3 regions of the Shewanella vesiculosa genome follow, and region 1 is predicted to be linked to each of the others. Evidence: predicted binding sites of a transcription regulator. Region 1 holds the regulator's gene; each other region holds the start of a gene.

Region 1 (2,280 bases):
GGTTGACCCTATTTCTGTCATCGACATAAAAAAAATCATTCAACAGCTTAAAAACCGCGGCTTAGGGGTATTAATTACCGATCATAACGTACGTGAAACCTTAGACGTCTGTGAGCGCGCTTATATTGTCAGCCAGGGCAATTTAATTGCCGAAGGCACACCTGATGAGATATTGAGTAATCAACAAGTTCGGGCTGTGTACTTAGGTGAACAATTCAAGCTATAGTTACTTTACTGGCCTTTTAGTCTATCTAACTCATTTCATTGAACGATATCTAAATAGCGTTAAATGTCATTGATGTATGTGACAATCGATTACAGTTTTCGAGATTGTCATTTTTATGGAAATCATCTAGGGATAAGCGGTAAATGAAAGCGTCACTCCAACTCAAAATGGGTCAACACTTAACCATGACCCCTCAATTGCAGCAAGCGATCCGCTTACTGCAATTATCGTCATTGGAGCTACAGCAAGAAATCCAACAAGCATTGGACTCAAACCCATTGCTTGAAATAGAAGATGAGTTTTCTCAAGCAAAAGACTCAGTAAAAGAAAGTCGCGACCAATCGGACACCGACTTTAGTGACAACAGCGTGGTCAATATAGAAAAAGACACCTCAACAGTCGACACAGCAGAATCCATGACCAAAGAAACCATGGATGATTTAGCTATGGATACCACATGGGATGAAGTGTACACCGCCTCACCAATGTCAGGTTCAGGCAGTGCTAGCATGCGCGATGATGATATGCCATTCCAAGGTGAAACGACTGAAGGCTTATATGAGCATTTAGAGTGGCAAAAAAATCTCACGCCATTTTCTGACACAGATCGAGCAATTGCTACCGCGATCATTGATGCCATTGATGAACGCGGCTATTTAACCCAAAGCACTGAAGATATTCTCGAAGCCATGGGTGATGAAAGTGTTGAACTAGATGAAGTTGAAGCGGTATTAAAACGTATTCAACACTTTGATCCCGTTGGTGTTGCCGCACGAGATTTAAGCGAATGTTTATTCATTCAATTAGCCCAATATGCCGACACAACCCCACATATAGACAATGCCCGTCTGCTCATTAAAGACTATTTAGATTTAATTGCTGGGCGCGATTTTAGATTATTGATGCGCAAAACCAAGCTCAAAGAAAACGAGTTGCGTGACGCAATCACCTTAATCCAGTCACTTAACCCTCGCCCGGGCTTGTTAGTCACCGCTATTGATGACGAATATGTTATTCCTGATGTAACCGTACTAAAGAAGAATGGCCGTTGGGTTGTAGAGTTAAACCCAGACAATATGCCTAAAATTGGCGTTAATCAACAATATGCAGCCATGGCTAGAAGCAGTAAAAACTCTGCCGATAGCCAATTTATTCGCGGTCATTTACAAGAAGCTAAATGGTTCATCAAGAGTATCGAAAGCCGCAATGAGACCTTATTGAAAGTCGCCAATTGTATTGTGCAATTTCAGCAAGGTTTCTTTGAATATGGTGAAGAAGCCATGAAACCTATGGTGCTCAATGATATTGCTGAAGCAGTAGAAATGCATGAATCAACTATTTCACGGGTTACCACTCAAAAATATATGCACACACCACGTGGGCTATTTGAATTAAAGTACTTTTTCTCTAGCCATGTCAGCACCGACGATGGCGGAGAATGCTCATCTACCGCTATTCGTGCTTTTATCAAAAAACTGGTTGCAGCAGAAAACCAGCAAAAGCCATTAAGTGACAGTAAAATGGCCCAACTGCTGGCAGATCAGGGGATCAACGTTGCGCGTCGTACGATTGCAAAATACCGCGAAGCGATGCTCATTCCGCCCTCAAACCAACGTAAGAGTTTATAACCTACAAGGCAACGGAGGATTTTTATGCTTATCAATATGACAGGTAGAAATATCGACATTACCGAATCTTTACGTGAATACGTTCAAGGTAAATTTTCAAAGCTTGAACGACACTTCGATCAGATCAATAATGTACACGTTGTGCTCAATGTAGAAAAATTACAACAAAAAGCAGAAGCTAAAATCAACCTTAATGGTGCAGAGATTTTTGCCATGTCAGAAAGCACTGATATGTATGCTGCAATAGACGCCCTGATCGATAAACTCGACCGTCAGGTAATTAAACACAAAGAGAAGTATACAAAACACTAACGATGGAACTTTGTACCATTCTGCAGCCGGAATGCACTACCTGTGCCACACCGGGCAGTAAGAAAAAAGTACTGGAACTCATCAGCAATTTAGTCGCTGCCCAGTACCCACCCC
Region 2 (2,280 bases), on a different contig from region 1:
GTCACCAGCATTTGCAATTGGTACTTCAGTACGATCTAGACCCATGTAACCTAATACTTGGCCCATTTTACCGTTACGTGTCTTACCGTCAGCGCCAATAATGGTCACTTGTTGGTTAGTCTTAACGCTACCACGGGTAATACGCCCAATACCGATAACACCCACGTATGAGTTATAATCGATTTGAGAAATTTGCATTTGGAATGGCGCTTCTGCATCAGCATCTGGGAAAGACACTTTCTCAACGATAGTTTGGAATAGCGGCGTCATATCATCGCTCGCTACATCTGGATCTAAGGTTGCAAAACCATTTAATGCCGAAGCATAAACGATTGGGAAATCGAGTTGTTCGTCAGTGGCACCTAAGTTAACGAATAAATCGAATACTTGGTCAATAACCCAATCAGGACGAGCACTTGGACGGTCAATTTTGTTGATAACAACAATTGGCTTAAGGCCTTGAGCGAATGCTTTCTTGGTTACAAAGCGAGTTTGTGGCATAGGACCATCAACTGCATCAACCAAAAGTAATACTGAGTCAACCATAGATAGAACACGTTCAACTTCACCACCGAAATCGGCGTGGCCAGGAGTATCTACGATATTAATACGGTAGTCGTTCCACTGGATGGCTGTGTTCTTTGCCAGAATGGTGATCCCACGTTCTTTTTCAAGATCGTTAGAATCCATAACCCGCTCAGTAGCTTCTCCACGAGATGCAAGGGTTCCTGACTGCGCCAACATTTTGTCAACCAGGGTTGTTTTGCCATGGTCAACGTGGGCAATAATGGCGATGTTACGTAAATTCTCTAGCACGGATAAACCTCTAAACCAGCAAATAAAAAAAAAGGATCTAACAGTAGTTATAGGTTATAGCTACTGTAAAAAAGCGTGCCATTCTACTTCACAGCAGCTTTTGTAGATAGGATTATTTTTGAACACTTGTAAATCTATCGCTTGCTATGGATTAAAAAACAGCATAAAACGTTTATATATTAAGCATAACCATACTGTAATACAAAAATGTGACATTGTTTAAAATAGCCATATTTACAGGGTGTACTATTATGGACTTTTGCACCATGATGAAACATAGTGGTGCTCGAAGATGGTGCAGATTTATTTTTTTGAAGATTTGATAGAAGTCTCATATCAATAAAATCAATTAGTTAGCGAAGTGGCATGAATATCGCTTATTACAGACCATTATGCACAGATTCGTTTTCCAGATGCACCATCTGGCGAATACCAAGATTATATTAAGGGACAACCCTTTACCCTACCGGAGGCTTGAGAATGTCAGTTGAATCAGTTTTAAAACAACTTGTAGAGTTAGAAGTTAAGTTTGTAGACTTACGCTTTACCGACACTAAAGGTAAAGAGCAGCACGTTTCTATTCCTTCTCATCAAGTAAATGAAGAATTTTTTGAAGACGGTAAAATGTTTGATGGCTCTTCAATCGCAGGCTGGAAAGGCATTAATGAATCTGACATGGTACTCATGCCTGATCCTACAACGTTTGTACTTGATCCTTTTACTGAAGAAACAACCGCACTTATTCGTTGTGATATTTTAGAGCCTGGTACTATGACAGGTTATGATCGCGACCCACGTTCAATTGCAAAAAAAGCTGAGCAGTATCTAATTTCTACTGGTATCGCAGATACAGTATTGATTGGTCCAGAGCCTGAATTCTTCCTATTTGACGATGTCCGTTTTGGTACTGACATGTCAGGTTGTTTTGTTAAAATTGATGCTAAAGAAGCTTCATGGAACTCAGCTAAAAGCTATGAAGAAGGTAACACTGGTCACCGTCCAATGGTGAAAGGTGGTTACTTCCCAGTTGCACCAGTTGACTCTTCACAAGACTTACGTTCAGCAATGTGTTTAGTGCTGGAAGAAATGGGTCAAGTGGTTGAAGCGCATCACCATGAAGTGGCAACAGCCGGTCAAAACGAAATCGCTACGCGTTTTAACACATTGACTAAAAAAGCGGACGAAATTCAAATTCTTAAGTATGTCGTTCATAACATGGCTCATGCTTATGGCAAGACGGCGACATTTATGCCAAAACCAATCGTTGGCGACAACGGTAGTGGTATGCACGTGCATCAATCTTTGTCTAAAGATGGCGTAAACTTATTTGCTGGTGATAAGTATGCTGGTTTGAGTGACCTTGCTCTTTATTACATCGGCGGCATCATTAAGCATGCTCGTGCATTGAATGCATTCACTAACCCAAGCACTAACTCTTACAAGCGTTTAGTGCCACATTTTGAA
Region 3 (2,280 bases), on a different contig from region 1:
AGAGATGTTGAAAAATATTGCCAAAGAAATGGATGATGTATCAGTGGAAATTCCGTTGATTATTTCTGATATTGAAATGCCTGAAATGGATGGCTACACTCTAACAGCAGAAATTCGTGATAATCCAAAGTTAAAGAATATAAAAGTCGTACTGCACACATCGTTAAGTGGTGTGTTTAACCAAGCGATGGTACAAAAAGTTGGGGCTAACGATTTTATTGCTAAGTTTAACCCCGATGAATTAGCCGCAGCGGTTAACAAACATTTGAGTTTATAATTGTTTAGAATTGAATAATATTGAACGTTCGGTCGGCTCATCGGCAAACATATTAGGAAGATAATGTGACAGATAAATCACTTGCTGAAGCAGAGTACAATCAATTTAGGCTGTTTTTAGAGCAGCATAGCGGTATTGTGTTAGGTGAGAACAAACAGTATTTAGTTCGTAGCCGCTTAGCGCCACTGATGGGAAAGCATAATTTGCCTTCTCTATCTGAGGTGGTTAAAAAGTCGATGAAACCGATAGAGCGTCAATTACGCGCTGAAGTGATAGATGCGATGACTACTAACGAAACCTTATGGTTTCGAGACCGTTATCCATTTGAGTTGCTGAGTAATTCTTTGTTGCCTGAATACAGCAAGTTGGGCCGACCATTAAAAATATGGTCTGCTGCTTGCTCATCTGGGCAAGAACCTTACTCTTTAGCTATGACAGTGTTGGAATATCAACAGCGTAAACCCGGTGCTTTGCCTGGGGGCGTGACAATTCAGGCAACAGATTTATCACCTTCTATGTTAGAGCGTTGTAAGAATGCTGAATATGATGGTTTAGCTCTGGCTCGTGGTTTGTCTGAAGAGCGTAAACGTCAGTTTTTTGATGCTTTACCGTCTGGCAATATGAAAGTGAAAGATAACGTAAAACGTTTAGTGAACTTCAGAGCACACAATCTACTTGAAAGTTATAGCTTATTAGGCAAGTTCGATATCATTTTTTGCCGTAATGTATTGATTTATTTTGCGCCAGAGGCAAAGGCTACCATTTTGCGGCAATTTGCTGCCGCACTTAATCCTAAAGGTATCTTATTCTTAGGTGCGTCAGAATCTCTTGCGGGGTTAACCGAAGAGTTTAATATGGTTCGCTGTAATCCCGGTATCTATTACCAGAAAAAAACCTAGCTAAAACAGTTGATTAGATTCACCTCATGCCGACGATCGTCGGCATGTTAGTTTTTTTATTTTATTCTCCCATTATAAAAATTGTTGGCATAACCTTTGCTTTATATCTATCAGTTAGCTGATGGAGGCAATTTTATGGCGATTAATTTCGATAATGCATTAGGTGTTCACCAATATTCTTTGGGCGTACGAGCTCAAAGAGCTGAAGTGATTTCAAGTAACATCGCCAATGCCAATACTCCTCATTATAAAGCTCGAGATGTTAATTTTGCTTCTGCTATGCAAGCAGCAAGCTCACATCAGAAGGGTTTGAGCATGAGTCAAACCACAGAAAAACATTTCGATTTAACAGCGTTAAGTCAACAACATGTCCAATATCGTGTTCCAAATCAAGCCGATACAGGTGACGGTAATACTGTTGATACGCAGAAAGAACAATCAGCATTTATGCAAAATGCGCTCGAATATCAAATGTCATTAGGCTTCCTTGAAGGTAAGTTTAATGGCATGCGTAAAGCGTTGCGAGGTGATTAATCATGAGTTTATTTAATATTTTCAATGTGTCTGGATCTGGTATGTCTGCGCAGTCAGTGCGTTTGAATACCACTGCCAGTAATATTGCCAATGCGGATTCTGTATCAAGCAGTGTTGATAAAACTTATCGAGCACGTCATCCCATTTTTGAGGCTGAAATGCTTAAAGCTAATAGCCAGCAAAATAGTTCGCCGGGTGTTAACGTCAAAGGCATTGTTGAAAGTGATAAACCATTAATAAAAGAATACTCGCCAGATCATCCGATGGCAGATGGCGATGGTTTTATTTATAAACCGAATGTCAATGTGATGGAAGAAATGGCCGATATGATTTCTGCATCACGCTCTTATCAAATGAACGTTCAGGTGGCTGATGCAACTAAGTCTATGTTGCAACAGACGTTAAGGATGGGTAAATAGTATGATTATTCAAGGAGGTAACAATGAGCCTCGTTAATTCTTACAGTCAGTCTTTACCGCAACAATCCAGTAGCACATCAAATACAAGTGCTACCACGAAAAGTTCTGTACAGACAAATACAACCAGCACTACTACTGGGAACCCTTTCCT

What was found. Region 1 encodes sigma-54, which starts transcription at its own class of promoters, with help from an activator protein. Its sites were predicted from a motif close to GTTGGCACGNNNNTNGNNT; they were not measured.
Region 2: the regulator sigma-54 is predicted to act here: its motif matches at 1,177-1,195, upstream of glnA (glutamate--ammonia ligase).
Region 3: the regulator sigma-54 is predicted to act here: its motif matches at 1,260-1,278, upstream of flgB (flagellar basal body rod protein FlgB).

The regions. Positions count from the first base shown of each region.
Region 1 covers NZ_JAACSD010000004.1:209,113-211,392, forward strand. Annotated here, with positions in the region: gene lptB (LPS export ABC transporter ATP-binding protein) at 1-226, shown strand, start outside; gene GW828_RS03200 (RNA polymerase factor sigma-54) at 370-1,854, shown strand; gene hpf (ribosome hibernation promoting factor) at 1,879-2,166, shown strand; gene ptsN (PTS IIA-like nitrogen regulatory protein PtsN) at 2,169-2,280, shown strand, end outside.
Region 2 covers NZ_JAACSD010000009.1:60,015-62,294, forward strand. Annotated here, with positions in the region: gene typA (translational GTPase TypA) at 1-816, opposite strand, end outside; gene glnA (glutamate--ammonia ligase) at 1,297-2,280, shown strand, end outside.
Region 3 covers NZ_JAACSD010000012.1:10,633-12,912, reverse strand. Annotated here, with positions in the region: gene GW828_RS13485 (chemotaxis protein CheV) at 1-277, shown strand, start outside; gene GW828_RS13480 (CheR family methyltransferase) at 343-1,176, shown strand; gene flgB (flagellar basal body rod protein FlgB) at 1,312-1,710, shown strand; gene flgC (flagellar basal body rod protein FlgC) at 1,713-2,129, shown strand; gene flgD (flagellar hook assembly protein FlgD) at 2,153-2,280, shown strand, end outside.